DNA from 3 places in the Nocardia sp. NBC_01503 genome. Region 1 is predicted to be linked to each of the others. Evidence: riboswitches for the same ligand, from Rfam matches in the RefSeq annotation. Region 1 holds a riboswitch; each other region holds the start of a gene.
What was found. A riboswitch is a leader RNA that binds a small molecule or an ion and turns the genes downstream of it on or off. The one in region 1 is predicted to bind cobalamin.

Region 1 (3,273 bases):
GGGATCCAGATTCGGTGCGGGGGCCATCTCGATGACCTTCTGATGCCGCCGCTGTAGCGAGCAGTCCCGCTCGTACAGGTGGATGACATTGCCCTGCTGATCGGCGAGGATCTGCACCTCGATATGCCGGGGGTTGATCACCGCCTGCTCGAGGAACACCGTGGCGTCACCGAACGCGGATTCGGCCTCGCGCGCGGCGGCTTCGATGGCCTCGCGCAGCTGCGCCTTATCCGCCACGCGGCGCATACCGCGCCCGCCACCACCGGCGACGGCCTTGACGAAGACCGGGAACTCCATGGTCTCGGCGGCGGCCATCAACTCGTTCACATCCGAGGACGGCTCACTCGAAGCCAGCACCGGCAGTCCGGCGGCCTTGGCGGCGGCGATGGCCCGCGCCTTGTTGCCGGTCAGCTCCAGCACATTCGAGGACGGACCGACGAAGGTGATGCCCTCGGCCGCACAGGCCGCGGCCAGGTCCGGGTTCTCGGAAAGAAAACCGTAACCGGGGTAGATGGCATCGGCTCCGGAAGTCTTGGCGGCCTTGATGATTTCGGCGATGGACAGATAAGCCCGCACCGGGTGTCCCGGTTCGCCGATCTGGTACGCCTCGTCGGCCTTGAGCCGGTGGACCGAATTGCGGTCCTCGTACGGGAACACCGCGACGGTGCCGATGCCGAGTTCGTAGGCCGCGCGGAACGCGCGAATGGCGATCTCGCCGCGGTTGGCGACCAGGACTTTGGAGAACATTCGACCAAGGTACCTGGCCGGGTGTGTCGAATGGGCATCGAAGTCACCTTCGCAGCAATCTTCACAGTCACATACCGGTCGGTTGCGAATTTGTGTTCATCACCTGGACACATGGGCTGCGGTGAGGTTAGCGGGCGGCGCGCAGACGGATTCGCCGACTTGCTAAGGCCGCACGGGGGAAATCCGCCCGCACGAGATCCATGGCGAAGCCGATATGCTTCGGGGGCAATCGGTTCACGCGGTATCGATGGTGGAGGAGCCCCTCCCGTCGGCGCCGGGTGTCGAAGCCGGTCCATCCCCCGGGTGGTCCGGTGAGAGGGAAGCTGGTGAGAATCCGGCACTGTCCCGCAGCGGTATGCAGGAACGACCGCCGTCATCAGCACTGGGCATGGACCTGGGAAGCGACGGCCAGTAGGTCGGCCGAATCGGCCGGTGCCCGCGAGTCCGAAGACCTGCCGAATGCGCCGGATACGCCGTATCCGGCGGTCGACGCCTCGTGGATCGGGTGGACGGGCCGGAGCTTGCCGCACCGTGCGAACGGTGACCTAGGGCTACCCGGATTCGCGCCACCCCTGGGCGGCGGCCAGTGACTTTGGAACACTGGAGCACACCCGTGACCAACACCTCCCCTTTCACCGCAACGGTTCTCGGCCTGCCCCGTATCGGGCCGCGCCGCGAACTCAAGCGCGCGATCGAGTCCTACTGGGCGGGACGCACCGGAGCGGACGAGCTGCACGCCGTCGCCGCCGACCTGCGCCGCAATCAGCTCACCGGGCTCATCGCGGCCGGACTGGATTCGATTCCGGTCGGCACCTTCTCCTACTACGACCAGATGCTGGACACCGCCGTCATGTTCGGCGCGCTGCCCGAGCGGGTCGCCGGTATCGCCGATCCGCTGGACCGATACTTCGCGGCGGCGCGCGGAACCGACACCGTGGAACCGCTGGAGATGACCAAGTGGTTCGACACCAACTACCACTACCTGGTGCCCGAGTTCGGTGCGCGGACCGAATTCGCCCTCGATGCGACCAAGCTGCTCGACGAATTACGCGAGGCACTCGCGCTGGATGTGCCCGCGCGGCCGGTGGTGATCGGCCCGCTGACCTTCTTGAAGCTGGCCAAGGACGCCGCGGGCGATCCGCTGCGGCGTATCGACGCGCTGCTGCCGCTCTACCTCGATCTGCTGGCGCAGCTCGCCGCGGCCGGAGCGACCTGGGTGCAGATCGATGAACCGGTGCTGGTCACCGATCTGAGCGAGGCCGAGATCGCGCTCGCCGCAAGGGTTTACCAGGAGTTGTCGGCCGCCGATGCGCGACCCGCACTGCTGGTGGCCACCTACTTCGGCCGTCCCGGTGTGGCGCTGGCGGCGATCGCGGGCACCGCGGTCGAGGGTATCGCCCTGGACTTCACCGAGGGCGTGACGGTCAGCGATGTGGCGGCGCTTCCGGCGCTGGCGACCAAGCTGGTGGTGGCGGGCGTGGTGAACGGCCGCAATGTGTGGCGCACCGACGCCGATCGGGCACTGGCCACCCTGGGCACGCTGCTGGGCAGCACCGGCGCGCTGGTGGTCGCCACCTCCGGTTCGCTACTGCACGTACCGTATTCGCTCGATGTCGAGACCGGGATCGATCCGGCGCTGCGGTCGTGGCTGGCGTTCGGTGCGGAGAAGGTCGTCGAGGTGCGATTGCTGGCCACCGCACTGCACCAGGGCACCGAGGCGGTCGCCGACGAATTGGTCTCCACGCGTGCGGCTCTGGCGTCGAGGGCCACCGATCCACGATTGCGCGATGACACCGTGCGCGCCCGGTTGCGCACCCTCGGCGCGGCCGCCACCCATCGCGCACCCGCCGCGGAACGCCGTGTGCTGCAACAGGAACGACTGCGCCTTCCGCTGCTGCCGACCACCACCATCGGCTCCTACCCGCAGACCCCCGCCATCCGCAAGGATCGTGCCGCTCTGGTCAAGGGCGATATCACCGTCGAGCAGTACAACGACCGCATGCGTGCCGAGATCGCGGAGGTCATCGCGCTACAGGAGAAGCTGGGCCTGGATGTACTGGTGCACGGTGAGCCCGAGCGCAATGACATGGTGCAGTACTTCGCCGAACAGCTCACCGGTTTCCAGGCCACGGCCAATGGCTGGGTGCAGTCCTACGGCACCCGCTGCGTCCGGCCGCCGATCCTGTTCGGCGATGTGGCGCGGCCGCATCCGATGACGGTCGAGTGGATCGGCTACGCCCAGTCGCTCACCGACAAACCGGTCAAGGGCATGCTCACCGGTCCAGTGACGATTCTGGCGTGGTCGTTCGTCCGCGATGACCAGCCCATCGCGGATACCGCCCGCCAGGTGGCGCTCGCCATCCGCGACGAGACGGTGGATCTGCAGGCCGCGGGCATCCGCATCATCCAGGTCGACGAGCCCGCGCTGCGCGAACTCCTCCCCCTGCGCTCGGAAGCCAAAGCCGCATACCTGGATTGGGCCGTCGGCGCCTTCCGCCTGGCCACCGCGGGCGTCTCCGATGCCAC
Region 2 (3,273 bases), 2.3 Mb from region 1:
CACAGTGGTTGCGAAACAAGCTCGCGCACAAGGAGAAAGTGATGGGCTTCGGCCATCGGGTCTACAAGAACGGTGACTCGCGCGTGCCCACCATGAAGAAGGCGTTCCTGGATATCGCCGCCGCCACCGGCGGGCAGCAGTGGGTGCGGATCTACGACATCCTCGAGCGCACCATGAACGAGGCCACCGGCATCGAACCCAACCTCGACTTCCCGACCGGGCCCGCCTACTACCTGCTCGGCTTCGATATCGAGGCGTTCACACCCATCTTCGTGATGAGCCGCGTCACCGGGTGGACCGCGCACATTATCGAGCAGGGCGAATCCAATGCCCTCATTCGGCCGCTGAGCGAATACGTCGGCGTGCCACAGCGTTCCGTGGTCGCCTGAGCGTCGGCCGGTAGCCCGATCCAAGCAGTGAGTCAGCGTTTGACCTGCGAGCATGTGGTTTCGTAGGGTTGGGCGCTCCCATCCGCGAACTCGAGGAATCATCGTGGCAACCTCTCACGTCCCCCGCTCGCGGAATGCGGTGACCTCGGCATGAGCGCGGTCACCAGGCTCACGCTGATCACGCACGCGATCACCGACGCCGTTCAGGGAGCTCGCTTTCCGGTCGACGAGCCGATCAACGCGCTCGGTGAGCGGACCATCGCCAAGGTCGGTGCATTAATGGGGGCCGACCACACCGTGATTCGGTACGCGCCTGAAATGCGAACGCGGGCAACGGCATCCGCACTCGGGCTGGCCGGTGAGCCGGATGCGGCGCTGCGGGATATCGACCATGGACGCTGGGCGGGGCAGGGGATGGATACCCTCGCATCCGAAGACCTGATGGCTTGGCTCACCGACCCGGCGTATCGCGGGCACGGCGGGGAATCCGTCACCGATCTGATCGACCGGGTGCGCGGCTGGCTCGGCGAGCTCGCCGGACGCGGTGAGCACATTACCGCCATCACCCATCCGGCCATCGTCCGCGCCGCGGTGGTGTGCACCCTCGATGCGCCCGCGCAGTCCTTCTGGCGCATCGATATTCCGCCGCTGACCGCGACCACACTGCATCATCGCGTCCCCGCGTGGACGCTGCGGACCACGGCGAGCGCACTGTACTGAATCCCAACATGCGAGCAGGTGGCGGCAATCGGGCTCGCGTCCGGCTATCCTGTTCGGGCAGCTGGTTCGCTGACGATGCGGCATACGGAGCCCCGAACCCATCGTGAGCGTCGAAACCTGTGCCTCGCACAGGCTAGAGGGAACCCGGTGAGAATCCGGGACTGTCCCGCAGCGGTAAATGGGAACGACGGTCGTCAACGCACCGGGCATACTGCCCGCGAAGCGGCGGCCGCAGGTCCAGCCCCGGCCGGGTGCGCCGGGGTCGACCCGGAGCCGGGTCGGCGCCCATGAGTCCGAAGACCTGCCGGTTGCGCCGGATACGCCGTATCCGGCGGTCGTCGCCTCGCGGATCGGGCGGTACGCCGAGTGGACCCGGGCACGGGATGATGCTTCCAGGGCTCCGCCAGCGTGCACCCCTCCTCGGTGACGACCATCGACTCCGACCATGGAAAACACCGATGCTGAACAACACTGCCGCTCCGGCGGTCGGCTCCACGCACCCACGCGCCCGTATCTCCCCGATCACCTCCGGCGTCTCGTCGGTGGTGAAGAGCCTGCGCGCGCACTCCGGCCCGCGCGTGCCCTTCTCCGTCGAGTTCAACCCGCCCCGCGACGCCGCCGGTGAAGCCCGGCTGTGGCGCGCGGTCCGGGAATTCGAACGCATGCACCCCGCCTTCGTCTCGATGACCTACGGCGCGGGTGGATCCACCAAGGATCGCACCGCCCGGATCACCGGACAGCTCGCCCGGGAAACCACCCTGCTGCCCGTCGCGCACCTGACCGCAGTCGGCCACAGCATCGCTGAACTGCGCTCTCTCGTCGGGTCCTACGCCGATTGCGGAATCCGCAATATCCTCGTCCTGCGCGGTGACCCGCCCGGCGACCCCCTCGGTCCCTGGAGCAAGCATCCCGAAGGCGTCGAATACGCCGAAGAGCTGGTCCGAATCGTCCGCGACCTGGGCGACTTCAACGTCGGTGTGGCATCCTTTCCCCAGGGCCACCACCGCTCACCCGACCTGGACGCCGACACGGCCTTCCTCGCCGCGAAACTCCGTGCGGGAGCGGACTATTCGATCACCCAAATGTTCTTCGACGTGGATGAGTACCTGCGCCTGCGCGACCGCCTCATCGCCCACGACCCCGTCGAAGGCGCGAAACCCATCATCCCCGAACTGATGCCGATCACCTCCCTGCGCACCGTGGCCCGCGCCGAGGAACTCAGCGGCCGCCCCGTCCCACCCCAGGTCCTGAAGCGCCTGCACCGCGCGGCCGGAACCGGCCCCGAAGAGGACAAGGCCGCGGTCCGCGCGGCCGGCATCGAAATCGCCACCGAAATGGCGGAGCGCCTCACCGCCGAAGGCGCCCCCTGCCTCCACTTCATCACCCTCAACTTCGCCAAAGCCACCGGCGAAGTCCTCGACAACCTCGGCTACCGCTCGACCGCCACCCCACTCAGCGCCTGACGGCCCGCCGACATCGCTGCCCGGCGCACGATATGGATGAATCGTTCGGGCAACCGCGCCGAGGTGCTGGACGGTCTCGAACGGCTTCGGTCCTTCGCTGACCGATGACGTTGTTCGACAGTGGGATTCGGGTCAGCGGGCGGAGAGGTGGTAGCGGAGCAGGACTGCCAGTTGGGTTCTGGCGGAGTCGAAGGGGTGGGTGGACTTGAGGGCGCGCGGTCCAGCGGTCATTACTCGGCATGGTCCTCGTTGTACTTGGCCTGCAATTCCGCTGCGAGGTCGGCGTTTTCGGCCTCCATCTGCTGGACGTAGGTGACGGCGTCGCCGACGGTGCGCAGGTTGCCCAGGTCTTCGTCGGGGATTTTGACGCTGTACTTGTCCTCGAGTTGGACGGCGATCTCGACCAGGGACAGTGAGTCGATATCCAGGTCGTCGACGAAGTGCTTGTCGAGGGTTACCTCGGAGGCTTCGATACCGGTGACCTCCTCGATGATCTCGGCGATGCCGGCAACGATCTTTTCCTGGGTGGTGGACACAAATATTCCCTTCGACATGGCATGACTCCGGTGTATGGGCAGGTGACGGGGGAGTAGCTGCGGACCCGCGCTGGTCCGTTCAAACCGGTTGTAGCTCAAGCACTTTCCGTCATCGGCTGCACACAACATATACAGCCGGGTGGAGATCGGATGATGGCGACCCGA
Region 3 (3,273 bases), 1.7 Mb from region 1:
GGACATCGGTGATGGATTTACCGCAGCCGGGCATGCCCGCGCAGGCGCTGACCAGCAGCCAGGGGGAGTTGGCGTCGAAAATCAAGCCCATCGGGGCGAGGACCCGCACCACCTGTTCGGCGGTCCATTCATCCATATCGGTGATGACCAGGCTCCGCCACGGGGTCACCAGAATCGGCCGCTCCACGGCGGCGATGAATTCGGCGGTGCGGGCGGGCAGCGAGCCCAGGCGCACTCCCGCCCCGAGCGCGACACGGTCATCGGCCTGGGTCAGCCAGCCGATCGGAATATCCTGGCGCGCAGTCACTTCCACGACATCATCGGAGGTGGCCAGGTGGGACCGGGCCCTGAGCAGGTGGTCGGTGAGGCGGGCGGTGGCCTCCGGAATCTCGTGCAGCCGCCACTGCCCGTCGCGGAGATCGAGGAATCCGTGTGCGGCCGCGAGCATCAGGTCCACGGCCTCGGCGGCCGGGACTCGCACCCCGCTGTCCACGCCCGCGAGCAACAGTGCGAAGGTACCGCCGTCGAGCGCGTGCACGCCGATATCCCCGCCGAGTCCGCTCACATCGCCGCGCCCGTCATCGAGGGTGAACAACACGCGCCCGGGCAGCTCGGCCAGCCTCGCGTCGCTCTGCAATCCGGTATCGAGCGCGGGAACAAGGGGATGCACATCGGCCCAACCGCCGACCCGCCCCGCCAGCGGCGAGGCGATGATATTGCGAATCCGCTCGTGGGTGGCGCTGGGCAGCAGCCCGGCAGAGGTCAATCGCTCCTGCAGCGCGGCCGCGTCGCGAACCTGCCGCAACTGCACATTGCCGCGCGAGGTGAGTTCGATATTGCCGTCGGCCAATTCGCGTGCGGCCTCGGCGAGCGCCTGCAACTGTGGCGGCGTGAGCTGTCCGCCGGGTACGCGAATACGGGCGAGGGGCCCGTCGGCGGCGTCGTGCAGACGCAGTACGCCCGGGCAGGAGTCGGGATCTGTTCGGGTCATGACCACACCAGCCTACGGCGGGCGCCGGTGCGCGGCACCGACACCCGCCGGGCGGTCGGCGGTGGTCAGCCCGCCTGGTGCGGTTCGATCGATCGGGGCGCGCCGCGGCGCCGGGCGAAGGCGGGTGAGAGCTCCCAGGTGTCCTGGAGCAGATTCGGGGTGTTGTGATGATCCTGATGGTCGCGGCGGACCGTCGTCACAATGACGGTGATACCGAACAGGATCGTGCCGGCGCAGATGATGCCCGCGAGCATCGCATACTGCGTATGTCCACTGCCGGCGGCCGTCAGAGCCATAGCCAGCGTTGCGAAAGCAACCAATGCGCAAAAATATCCTGACCAGGCAGTGAAGCGATTCCGCCTGACCCATCCCGGAGTGTTTGGCATACCGGCAGCGTACGCGCGGTGGTGGCACCGGAACAGCCTCGCCGAGCAGCGTTTGCGGCACTGTGATGTGGGCGCGATAGCATCGGCGGGCTCGTCGGACGGAGAAACCGGTGCAATTCCGGTGCGGTCGCGCCACTGTGACAGTCAGACCTTCCCGTCGAGCGCCGTACCGTGCTGGGCGCGTCCACCCTAGGAAGGCCGAAACCTGTGATTTTGCTGCTGTCCACGTCCGATACCGATCTGCTGAGCGCGCGAGCCAGCGGTGCGGAGTATCGGCTCGCCAATCCGGCGCGCATTCTCCCCGAGGATCTGCCGGGCCTCCTTGACGGCGCGGATCTGGTGATCGTGCGCATTCTCGGCGGTAAGCGGGCCTGGGAGGAGGGCCTGGAGACGGTGCGCGCCAGCGGGATTCCGATGGTCGCCCTGGGTGGTGAGATCGCACCCGATGCCGAGCTCATGGAGTGCTCCACCGTGCCCGGCGGTGTGGCGGCGGACGCGCACAACTACCTCGCGGCCGGTGGCCCCGGAAACCTGTTGCAGCTGCACAACTTCCTCTCCGACACCGTGCTGCTCACCGGCCACGGCTTCGAACCGCCGGTGGAGCTGCCCAGCTGGGGTGAGCTGGACCGGGATGCGCGGGAGATTGCCGAGGGTGCGCCGACGGTCGCGGTCGTCTACTACCGGGCCCAGCATCTGGCCGGGAACACCGGCTATATCGACGCGCTCTGCTCGGCCATCGAGGACAAGGGCGCGCGGGCGCTGCCGGTGTACTGCGCCTCGCTGCGCACCGCCGAGCCGGAGCTGCTCGCCGAACTCCGCAAGGCCGACGCGCTCGTGGTGACCGTGCTCGCGGCGGGCGGCACCAAGCCCGCGACCGCCTCCGCCGGTGGCGATGACGAAGCCTGGGATGTGGGCGCGCTCGCCGATCTGGATGTGCCGATCCTGCAGGGACTCTGCCTCACCAGCGGGCGGGCGCAGTGGGAGGCCAATGACGATGGGCTCTCACCCCTGGATGTCGCCACCCAGGTCGCGGTGCCCGAGTTCGACGGGCGCATCATCACGGTGCCGTTCTCGTTCAAGGAGTTCGACTCCGATGGGCTCTCCACCTATGTGCCCGATCCCGAGCGCGCGGCGCGGGTGGCCGGTATCGCGGTGCGGTACGCGCGGCTGCGGCATATTCCCAACTCCGACAAGCATATTGCGATCGTGCTGTCGGCCTATCCGACCAAGCACGCGCGTATCGGCAATGCCGTCGGCCTGGATACCCCGGCCAGTGCGATCCGGCTGCTGAATGAATTGCGTTCGGCCGGTTACTACCTCGGCGAACCGGGGGAGATCCCGGGCCTGGAGCAGGGTGATGGCGATGCGCTGATCCACGCGCTCATCGCCGCCGGCGGTCAGGATCCGGACTGGCTGACCGCGGAACAGTTGGAGGGCAACCCGATTCGCATCGGGGCCGACACCTACGGCAAGTGGTTCGCACAGCTGCCGCAGGATCTGCGCGAGGGTGTCGAAGAGGCGTGGGGGACCGCGCCGGGTGAGCTGTATGTGGATCGCTCGGCCGATCCCCAGGGCGAAATCGTCATCGCCGCACTGCGATTCGGCAATGTGGTGCTCATCGTCCAGCCGCCGCGCGGCTTCGGGGAGAACCCGGTCGCCATCTACCACGACCCGGATCTGCCGCCGAGCCACCACTATCTGGCCGCCTACCGCTGGCTGGCCGCACCGGACGGCTTCGCCGCCGACGCCATGGTGCACCTGGGCAAGCACGGCAATCTCGAATGGCTGCCGGGTAAGACCCTCGGCATGTCCGCCTCCTGCGGCACCGATGCCGCCCTCGGTGATCTGCCGCTCATCTACCCGTTCCTGGTGAATGATCCGGGCGAGGGCACCCAG

Region 2: another riboswitch for cobalamin. It lies ahead of OHB26_RS28670 (methylenetetrahydrofolate reductase); the one in region 1 lies ahead of metE (5-methyltetrahydropteroyltriglutamate--homocysteine S-methyltransferase).
Region 3: another riboswitch for cobalamin. It lies ahead of cobN (cobaltochelatase subunit CobN); the one in region 1 lies ahead of metE (5-methyltetrahydropteroyltriglutamate--homocysteine S-methyltransferase).

The regions. Positions count from the first base shown of each region.
Region 1 covers NZ_CP109596.1:280,320-283,592, forward strand. Annotated here, with positions in the region: gene OHB26_RS01185 (pyruvate carboxylase) at 1-747, opposite strand, end outside; cobalamin riboswitch at 1,040-1,221, shown strand; gene metE (5-methyltetrahydropteroyltriglutamate--homocysteine S-methyltransferase) at 1,361-3,273, shown strand, end outside.
Region 2 covers NZ_CP109596.1:6,291,559-6,294,831, forward strand. Annotated here, with positions in the region: gene OHB26_RS28660 (bifunctional 2-methylcitrate synthase/citrate synthase) at 1-389, shown strand, start outside; gene OHB26_RS28665 (histidine phosphatase family protein) at 540-1,109, shown strand; cobalamin riboswitch at 1,210-1,432, shown strand; gene OHB26_RS28670 (methylenetetrahydrofolate reductase) at 1,655-2,572, shown strand; gene acpM (meromycolate extension acyl carrier protein AcpM) at 2,803-3,108, opposite strand.
Region 3 covers NZ_CP109596.1:6,958,453-6,961,725, reverse strand. Annotated here, with positions in the region: gene cobG (precorrin-3B synthase) at 1-991, opposite strand, end outside; gene OHB26_RS31905 (hypothetical protein) at 1,057-1,311, opposite strand; adenosylcobalamin-variant (AdoCbl-variant) riboswitch at 1,461-1,537, shown strand; gene cobN (cobaltochelatase subunit CobN) at 1,585-3,273, shown strand, end outside.